One region of the Streptomyces sp. NPDC005774 genome, then DNA from elsewhere that is predicted to be linked to it. Evidence: riboswitches for the same ligand, from Rfam matches in the RefSeq annotation. Region 1 holds a riboswitch; each other region holds the start of a gene.
The links. A riboswitch is a leader RNA that binds a small molecule or an ion and turns the genes downstream of it on or off. The one in region 1 is predicted to bind cobalamin.

Region 1 (3,267 bases):
ATGACGGCGGCGCCAGCGACTGCTGTGCGCCGCCGCGTCGATCGGCAGCACGCGCGATCAGGCCCGGGGACCGGGGGAGACCGCCTCGCCGGGGCGGCCCGTGCCGGCGTCCGAGCCGGTACCGGGCGCCGGCTCCTGCTGCCGTGCCCGTTCCTCACCCTGTCGGCGCCCGCGCTGCACCCCGAAGTAGTACGCCAGGACCCCCGCACCGACGGCGGCCTGGAGGGCGAAGAGCCCCGACTCGATCTCGCCGGACGGAGGTTCGTACAGCGGCGAGAACCACGGCTCGTAGTCCGGTTCGAGCTCGGTGATGGCGGCCTCCGCCTCGCCGTCCGCACCGGCGAACGGCTCCTCCTTGTGGTCCCCGAGCCCGAGCGCCAGCGGCAGCACCGCGAGCGCGGCCACGGCGAGCAGCAGCAGGGTGTTGATCTTCGCGTTCCTGGTCATCACGCCACCGTCCCGGTACCGGTCGTCCCCGTCGTACCCGCCGTCTGCTTCATCTCCGGCTCCTTCTCCGTTCCCGTCGTTTCCGCCCCCGCCGTTGCCGACGCGGTCCGCTTGCCGGTCAGCAGCACGCCGAGACGGGTCAGTTCGCTCTTGCTGGACTGCACCAGCAGGCGCATCACCAGGACGGTCAGCAGCCCCTCGCTCACCGCGAGCGGGATCTGCGTGACGGCGAAGATGGAGCCGAACTTCCCGAGCGCACCCGGGAATCCACTCCCCGGGTCGGGGAAGGCGAGCGCCAGCTGCACACTGGTGACGCAGTACGTGGACAGGTCGGCGACGAACGCGCCGCAGAACACCGCCGCCATCAGCGGTGCCCCGGACCGCCGCGCCAGCCGGTACACGCCGTACCCCGCCCACGGCCCGACGATCGCCATCGAGAAGACATTGGCGCCCAGCGTGGTCAGCCCGCCGTGGGCCAGCAACAGGGCCTGGAACAGCAGGGTGATGGTGCCCAGCACCGCCATGATCGGCGGCCGGAACAGGATGGCGCCCAGCCCGGTGCCGGTGGGGTGGGAGCAACTCCCGGTCACCGAGGGCAGTTTCAGCGCGGACAGAACGAAGGTGAACGCTCCCGAGGCGCCGAGCAGCAGCGTGCTCTCGGGATGTTCCCTGACTTCACGGATGAGCGACCGGGCTCCGTGGACGACGAACGGCGTAGCCGCGACGCCCCAGGCGACCGCGTGCGCCGGTGGCAGAAAACCTTCGGCAATGTGCATGGCTCAGCAGACCCTCTCCAGCACCTCGTGGATGGTTGACGCGCCTTGGCCGGTCTCCTGGCTGACGGGTACCACCGCCCGAGCTCCGCCTTCCCGGGTCCCAGGTGGACCCAGTGGCTGCCCGTCGGTCCTGTCGGGGACAGGACCAGGGGCCGGAGCCGGACTTCCCGATCACAGTGGCGAGGGCCGCACCGGTATCGCACCGGATTTCCCGTTCACCAAGGCGTGGCGACAGTAGACCCGGACCCGGCCCGGTGACAAGCGGGTGCCGGGGGCGCGCGGACGGCGTTCCGCAGCTCGTCTCCCGGCGCACACCCGCGGCCTCGACGGCGGGGGTGCGCAGGTGGGGCGGCGGTCACACATGCGCCGCCCGCCCGGGCGGCCACCGCGCGCCGAAGCGTCGGCATGGGGGGCCGGGGCCCTGGGCAGAACCTTGCTGCAATTAATATGCAATAAAGAATTCCAGTCAGCAGAGGTGTGAGATTCGATGACGACCCGACGAATACGGCGTACCACCGGCGCGGCGGCCACGGCCGCCGCGTTCTCGCTGGCCGCCGCCTGCTCGGCGCCGACCGGCGGCTCGGACGCCGGCACGGGCGGCGGCGGGTCCGCCGAGTCCGTGGTGATCGGGGTCCCCAACGAACCCGACACCCTGAGCCCCCTGCTCGGCTACGGCAAGGACGGCAACTCCAAGGTCTTCGACGGGCTGCTCGCCCGCGACGCCGACCTGAAACTGAAGCCCGCGCTGGCGAAGGCCCTGCCCGAGATCGGCGACGACGGCCGCACCTACACCTACACCCTGCGCCCGGGCGTCGAGTTCAGCGACGGCGAACCCCTCACCGCCGAAGACGTCGTCTACACGTACCGCACGATCCTCGACGACAAGACCAACAACGCCGCCAAGAGCGAACTCGACGCCGTCAAGGAGGTCCGGGCGGACGGCGACGACAAGGTCGTCTTCACCCTCAAGTACCCCTACGCGGCCTTCGCCGCCCGCACGGTGCTGCCCGTCGTCCCCGAACATATCGCGGGCAAGCAGGACCCCAACACCGGCGCCTTCAACACCGAGCCGATCGGCACCGGACCGTACGTCCTCACCGGCTGGAGCAAGGGCGAGAAGCTCACCTTCAAGGCGAACCCGGACTACTGGGGCGGCGCACCGAAGGTGAAGAAGCTCACCATGGCGATCATCGCCGACGACGACGTCCGCGCCACCCGGCTGCGTTCCGGCGACCTCGACGGCGCGACCCTCCCGCCCAACCTCGCCGCCACCTTCAAGAACGACGACGACCGCACGACGTACCAGGCCACCACCTACGACTTCCGCGCCGTCACCCTCCCCACCGCGAACAAGGTCACCGGCGACACCGCGATCCGCCGCGCCCTCGACCTCGCCGTGGACCGCAAGGCCATGGTCGACAAGATCCTCGACGGCGCCGGCCGCCCCGCCTACGGGCCGCTGCCCCTCGACGACCCCTGGTACACCAAGGACGTCGAACGCCCCCAAGACCTCGCCGAGGCCGAGAAGATCCTCGACCGCGACGGCTGGAAGTCCGGCAAGGACGGCATCCGGGCCAAGGACGGCGCCCGCGCCACGTTCACCCTCTACTACCCCTCCGGCGACAAGGTCCGCCAGGACCACGCCCTCGCCTACGCCTCCGACGCCAAGAAGGCCGGCATCGACGTCAAGGTCGAGGGCGCCACCTGGGAGGTCATCGAACCCCGGATGGGCAAGGACGCCGTCCTCGCCGGCTTCGGCAGCACCGGCGACCCCGACTTCGGCCTCTACACCCTGCTGCACTCCTCCCTCGCCGGCGACGGCTTCAACAACATGCCCCACTACGACAACCCCGCCGTCGACAAGGCCCTCGACACCGGCCGCCGCAGCCAGGACCCCGAGGACCGCAAGGCCGCCTACGACGACCTCCAGCGCGCACTCGTCAAGAACCCCGGCTACACCTTCCTCACCCACATCGACCACCTCTACGTCCTCGCCGACCGCTGGGAAGACCTCACCACCCAGGTCGAACCGCACGAGCACGGC
Region 2 (3,267 bases), on a different contig from region 1:
TGTCGCCCTCCGGGTTGCGGCTGCGGTCGAGGAACATCTCGCCCGGGGCGGGGCCCCAGTGCTCCTCGACGGCCGTGCGCAGTTCCCCGGGGAGGGTGGCGTACCAGCGCTTGTAGTCGGCGGCCGGGACGCGCACCGGGTTGCGGGCGAGCTGTTCCTCGGTGAGCCAGTCCTGGTCGTGCCCGCCCGCCTCGATCAGCGCGCGGATCAGTTCGTCGCCGTCCCCCGAGGCCAGTCCGGGGACGTCGGTGTCGCCGAAGTCGTACCCCTCGTCCCGCAGCCGGCGCAGGAGGGCCACCGCGCTGGCGGGGGTGTCCAGACCGACCGCGTTGCCGATGCGGGAGTGCTTGGTCGGGTAGGCGGACAGGACGAGGGCCAGGCGCTTGTCGGCGGCCGGGATGTGCCGCAGGCGGGCGTGGCGCACGGCGATGCCGGCCACGCGGGCGGCGCGCTCGGGGTCGGCGACGTAGGCCGGGAGGCCGTCGGCGTCGATCTCCTTGAAGGAGAACGGCACGGTGATCAGGCGGCCGTCGAACTCGGGCACGGCGATCTGGCTCGCGGCGTCCAGCGGGGAGACACCCTCGCTGCTCTCCTCCCAGGCGGTGCGGGAGCCGGTCAGGCACAGGGCCTGGAGGATCGGCACGTCCAGGGTGGTGAGCGCGCCCGCGTCCCAGGACTCGTCGTCGCCGCCGGCGGACGCCTCGGCGGGCTTGGTGCCGCCGGCCGCGAGGACGGTCGTGACGATGACGTCCGCCGCGCGCAGCTCCTCGATCAGTTCGGATTCCGGAGCGCGCAGGGAGGCCACGTACAGCGGCAGGGGCCGCCCGCCCGCGTTCTCGACGGCGTCGCACAGGGCGTGGACGAAGGCGGTGTTGCCGCTCATGTGGTGGGCGCGGTAGTAGAGCACGGCGACGGTCGGGCCGTCGGTGCCCTCACGGGGTGTGCGCTCCAGCGGCCCCCAGGTGGGCGCGGGCGCGGGCGCCTCGAAGCCGTGGCCGGTGAGCAGGACCGTGTCGGACAGGAAGCGGGCGAGCTGCTCGAGGTTGGCGGGCCCGCCGTGGGCGAGGTAGGCATGCGCCTCGGCGGCGAGGCCGACGGGGACCGTGGAGGCGGCCATCAGCTGGGCGTCGGGGGCCTGTTCACCGGTGAGGACGACGACCGGGCGGCCGTCGGCGAGCAGCAGGTCGAGGCCGTCCTCCCAGGCGCGCAGTCCGCCGAGGAGGCGTACGACGACCAGGCCGATGCCGTCGAGGAGTGCGGGCAGGTCGTCGAGCGGGAGGCGGGAGGGGTTCGCGAAGCGGTAGGGCACCGGGCCGTCGGCCGCGCGGGCGCTGAGCAGATCCGTGTCGGACGTCGACAGGAGCAGGATGCGGGGGTGCGTCGAGCGCTCCCCGGACGAATGCGGCATGCGTCGGCCGGCCTTCCTCGGGATCCGCGCCCCGGGTGGTACAAGACGGCTGGAGTTCCTGACTCGTCCGGCCTCGTGGTGGCCTGACTCACAGTGGCGGGACCGCGCCGGATTCGCACCGGGCTTCCTCCATGTCGCCGTCATGGCGATGGCGGATCTGATGATCCGCCGAGAGACATAGTACGGGTCGGGGCAAGAGGGCAGGACTTGGCTGCGGGGTGCCGATCTGTATGCTCGCCGCCATGTCCACGGCTCCCCTCCCCCCGTCGTCCCAGGCCACAGCGGTCTCCCGGGACCGCGGTGACGCCTGCCCGGGGTCGTTGCGGCTGCACACGGCCGACGACGGTGCGCTGGCCCGGGTCCGGGTGCCCGGCGGGGTGCTCGCCGTGCCGCAGGCCGAGGCACTGGCGGACGCGGCGGACCGGCTGGGCGACGGTGAACTGCATCTGACCTCGCGCGGCAATGTGCAACTGCGTGGACTGCGCGACGACTGCGGCGCCCGGCTCGCCGAACTGCTGGACGCCGTCGGACTGCTCCCCTCACGTGGGCACGAACGGGCACGCAACATCGTCGCCTCGCCGCTGTCCGGCCTCGACGGACGGGGTGTCCGGGATGTGCGGTCGTGGTTGTCGGCCCTGGACGGGTCACTGTGCGCGAGTGAAGCGGCGCGGGCGCTGTCCGGGCGGTTCCTGTTCGCGCTCGACGACGGGCGGGGCGATGTCGCCGGGCTCGGCGCCGATGTGACCGTGCGTGCGCTCGCCGGCGACGGCGCCCTGCTCGCCGTGGGCTCGGCGGAGCAGGCCCTGCGGGTGTCCGGGGACGAAGCGCCCCGGGCCGCCCTGCTCGCCGCCGAGGCGTTCCTCGACGTGTTGCGGGAGACCGGGGCGCAGGTCTGGCGCGTCGACGAACTGAGCCTTCCCTCCGGGGAGTTGACTCGTCTGATCCGGTCCCGTCTGACCGGTGCGGGCATCGGCTGCGTTCCGGCGCCGCACGACCGCGCCACAGCGGAGGGACCGCCTCCGGGGGTGGCCGGGGCGGCCTTGTCCGTCCATGTGCCCCTGGGCCGTCTCACGTCCCGTCAATGGCGGACCGTGACCCGGGTGGCCGCCGAAGTCCGGTCGGGCGAACTGCGCCTGACACCGTGGCGCGGCATTGTCGTCCCCGCTCCCGGGACGAGCGCGGCGACAGCGGCCGACACACTGACCCGTCTCTCCGGCACCGGCCTGGTCACCGACTCCTCCTCCCCCTGGCTGCGCGTCGGTGCCTGCATCGGCAGGCCGGGGTGCGCAAAGTCGCGTTCCGACGTGCGGGCGGACGCAACCGCCGCCCTCGCCGACGCGGGCCGCTCCCCCCTGCCGTTGTACTGGTCCGGCTGCGAGCGGCGCTGCGGCCACCCCCGCGGCGACCGGATCGACGTGGTCGCCGCCCCGGAGGGCGGCTACCGGATCGGCATGGCCGCCCGGGAGCGGCCGGAGCGTACCGCCGCCCTGGACGATCCCTCCCACCTCGCCGCCGCCCTGGCGGCCCTCACCTCATGAGCCGTACGACGACCGAGAGCAGCGAGAAGAGCACCGTGACCCCCTACGACTACGAGAAGGACGGGGCGGCCATCTACCGCCGGTCCTTCGCCACCATCCGCGCGGAGGCGGACCTCGCGGCCCTGCCCGCCGACGTCAGCCAGGTCGCGGTCCGGATGATCCACGCCTGCGGCATGGTCGACCTCGTCCGCGACATAGGTCACACACCCGGTGTGGTGGCCCGCGCACGCGAGGCCCTGCGCGGCGGGGCTCCGATCCTCTGCGATGTGCAGATGGTCGCCAGCGGCGTGACCCGCAAGCGGCTGCCCGCCGGCAACGACG
Region 3 (3,267 bases), on a different contig from region 1:
GCCTCCTCCCACCTCGGTTTCTCCCTGTCCACCACGCACTCCGTCTCCGGTTCCGTGATGGGTGCGGGCCTGGGCCGCAAGGGCGGCGTGGTCCGCTGGTCGACGGCCACCCGGATGTTCGTCGCCTGGGGCCTGACGCTGCCGGCGGCGGCCCTGGCCGCGGCGGTCGCCGAGTGGGTCTGCGGCTTCGGCAGCTGGGGCACCGCTCTCGTCGCGGTCTTCCTGATCGCCTCCAGCGCGGCGATCTGGAAGATCTCCCGGCGCGAGGTCGTCGACCACACCAACGTCAACGACACCGCCGGCCCCGAAGACACCGACAAGGAGCAGAGCGGCGTCGTGACCGCGGCCATGGCCGCCGTGGCCACCCCTCCGGCGGGCCCCGTGGCCGAGGACCTCTCGGCCACCATCCCGGCTCCCGTCGATCCGGCGGTCCCTCCGGCCAGGACCGCGGTCTGACCCCGCGGGAAGACACGCAGCAGACCCCGCAGGAAGACACGCAGGAAGACACGTAGGAAGACACGTAGGAGAAGAGCACCATGAAGATCGACTGGGCGGCCCTCGGTTCCGTCTTCGGCGTCAGCCTCGTGGTCACCGTGGCCCTGGTGGCCCTGTTCACCCTGGGCATCACCGGCCTGTCCCGCCGTGAACGGGCCGCCGCCCAGGGCGAGTCCGCGGCCCTGGCGGTCACCGGCGCCTACGCCTGCTTCGCGGCCTGCGTGGCGGCGGTGGCGTACGGGATCTACATGATCATGGCCTGATTCATGGCCTGACGGCTGCCTGATTCCGGGGCAGGATCCGGGCCGGCGTCCCGGTCCGGGTCATGTCGTCCGCCCGCCCGGCGGGCGGTGCGGGGCACGTTGCCTCCGTACCGCCCGTTTCGTGTTCCCGGACCACCCGCCCGCCGGTCCCGGACCGCCCGCCGCCGGGCCGTTTCCGCGCCGCCCGTCCCACCGCGGAACCCCTTGCCCGCGGTTCACTCTCCGATCACCCTCCGGAACCTCTCTGTGGGTCTCAGCACACTTCAGCCTCGCAGGTCAAAGGCAAGTTGACGGTTCTTCCGGACCGTGGTGAACTGCCGGAGCCATTACGGCGGCAGGAGAGGAAGCCGGTGCGAATCCGGCGCGGTCCCGCCACTGTCACCGGGGTGAACGACCCCGGGAGCCAGGAACTCCCACCGCCGGTCTCGTCGAACCAGGGCGTGGACACCCTGAGTGAGGACATACCGCCATGCCCGGCTGCCTGTTGAGGTCGACCAGCGATGCTCCGCCCCGGTTCGGGGCGGCCACTCCCACCGGATCCCTCACCGGCTGAACCCATGGGTGCCGATCGCGAGTTCGCGTACGGCGCCGCTGCCGGCCTCCTCGGTGACCTGCTTCTCGGCGATCCCCGCCGAGGGCATCCGGTCGCCGCTTTCGGGCGGGCCGCGGCTGCCGTGGAACGGGTTCTGTGGCAGGACGACCGGGGCCGGGGCGTGCTGCACACCGCCGTCTGCGTGGGCGGAGCCGTCGCTCTGGGCAGCCTGGCCGCCCGCCTCGTACGGTCCTCCCCCGCCGCCTCCGTCGCCCTGACCGGCGCGGCCACCTGGGCCGTCGTCGGAGGGACGTCGCTGGCCCGGGAGGCCCGCGCCATCGGGCGCGCCCTGGAATCCGGGACCGCCGAAGGAATCGAGGCGGCGCGGGCGCGGCTGCCGCACCTGTGCGGGCGGGACCCGCATGCGCTGGACGCCGAAGGGATCGCCCGCGCGGTCGTGGAGTCCGTCGCCGAGAACACCTCCGACGCCGTGGTGGGCGCCCTGGTGTGGGGTGCCGTCGCCGGTGTGCCGGGGCTGCTCGGGTTCCGGGCCGTCAACACCCTGGACGCCATGGTCGGCCACAAGTCCCCCCGCCATCTGCGGTACGGCTGGGCCTCCGCGCGCCTCGACGACGTCGCCGGGTGGCCCGGGGCGCGGCTGACCGCCGTACTCGCCGCGGTCGCCGGGCCGGATCCGCGGGGTGCCGTCCTGGCGTGGCGCGCGGATGCCGCGAAGCATCCGAGTCCCAACGCCGGGCCCGTGGAGGCGTCCTTCGCGGGCGCGCTCGGTGTGCGGCTCGGCGGATCGCTGTCCTACGCCGGGCGGGTCGAGCACCGGCCCGTCCTCAACGGCGGCGGCCGGGCCGTGACCGTGGCGGACATCGACCGCGCGGTACGGCTCTCGGAGCGCGTCGGCCGGCTGGCACTCGGCGTCGGCGTCGCCGCGCGCATCGGCGTACGAGCCGTTGCGCGGGCCGTCCCCAAGGGGCGCGGGAAGGGGTGCACGTCATGACGGACCGTACGACGGGCGGTATGCCGGACCGTATGACGGGCGGCGGGCTGCTGGTGGCCGGCACGACGTCGGACGCCGGCAAGAGTGTGGTGACCGCCGGGATCTGCCGGTGGCTGGCGCGGCAGGGCGTCAAGGTCGCGCCGTTCAAGGCGCAGAACATGTCGCTGAACTCGTTCGTCACGCGGGAGGGCGCCGAGATCGGGCGGGCGCAGGCCATGCAGGCCCAGGCCTGCCGCATCGAGCCGACCGCGCTGATGAATCCGGTACTGCTCAAGCCGGGCGGGGAGCGGAGCAGCCAGGTCGTGCTGCTGGGCAGGCCGGTCGGTGAGCTGAGCGCGCGCGGCTACCACGGCGGGCGGCAACAACAGCTCCTGGGCACGGTGCTGGACTCCCTCGCGCAGCTGCGGGCCACGTACGACGCGGTGATCTGCGAAGGGGCCGGCAGTCCGGCCGAGATCAATCTGCGGCGCACCGACATCGTCAACATGGGGATCGCCCGGAACGCCTCGCTCCCCGTCCTCGTCGTCGGCGACATCGACCGCGGCGGGGTCTTCGCCTCCTTCTTCGGCACGGTCGCGCTGCTGTCGCGCGAGGACCAGGAGCTGGTCGCCGGTTTCCTGGTGAACAAGTTCCGGGGCGATGTGTCGCTGCTGGAGCCGGGACTGGACATGCTGCACGGTCTGACCGGACGGCACACGTACGGCGTACTGCCCTTCCGGCACGGGCTCGGCATCGACGAGGAGGACGGGCTGGCGGTGTCCCTGCGGGGTGCCGTACGGGAGTCCGCGGTCGCCGCGCCGCTCGGCGAGGACGTGCTGCGGGTCGCCGTGTGCGCAGTGCCGCTGATGTCCAACTTCACGGACGTGGACGCGCTGGCCGCGGAACCGGGTGTCGTGGTCCGTTTCGTGGACCGGCCCGAGGAACTGGCCGACGCCGACCTCGTGGTGGTGCCGGGCACGCGCGGC

Region 2: another riboswitch for cobalamin. It lies ahead of cobN (cobaltochelatase subunit CobN); the one in region 1 lies ahead of ACFYQA_RS16690 (energy-coupling factor ABC transporter permease).
Region 3: another riboswitch for cobalamin. It lies ahead of ACFYQA_RS06850 (cobalamin biosynthesis protein); the one in region 1 lies ahead of ACFYQA_RS16690 (energy-coupling factor ABC transporter permease).

The regions. Positions count from the first base shown of each region.
Region 1 is NZ_JBIAIV010000015.1:148,923-152,189, forward strand. Features, by position in the region: gene cbiQ (cobalt ECF transporter T component CbiQ) at 1-51, opposite strand, end outside; gene ACFYQA_RS16685 (energy-coupling factor ABC transporter substrate-binding protein) at 58-447, opposite strand; gene ACFYQA_RS16690 (energy-coupling factor ABC transporter permease) at 447-1,223, opposite strand; cobalamin riboswitch at 1,253-1,461, opposite strand; gene ACFYQA_RS16695 (ABC transporter substrate-binding protein) at 1,711-3,267, shown strand, end outside.
Region 2 is NZ_JBIAIV010000029.1:68,554-71,820, forward strand. Features, by position in the region: gene cobN (cobaltochelatase subunit CobN) at 1-1,408, opposite strand, end outside; cobalamin riboswitch at 1,438-1,585, opposite strand; gene cobG (precorrin-3B synthase) at 1,639-2,946, shown strand; gene ACFYQA_RS24530 (precorrin-8X methylmutase) at 2,943-3,267, shown strand, end outside.
Region 3 is NZ_JBIAIV010000005.1:63,357-66,623, forward strand. Features, by position in the region: gene ACFYQA_RS06840 (anion permease) at 1-456, shown strand, start outside; gene ACFYQA_RS06845 (hypothetical protein) at 537-758, shown strand; cobalamin riboswitch at 1,060-1,191, shown strand; gene ACFYQA_RS06850 (cobalamin biosynthesis protein) at 1,316-2,302, shown strand; gene ACFYQA_RS06855 (cobyric acid synthase) at 2,335-3,267, shown strand, end outside.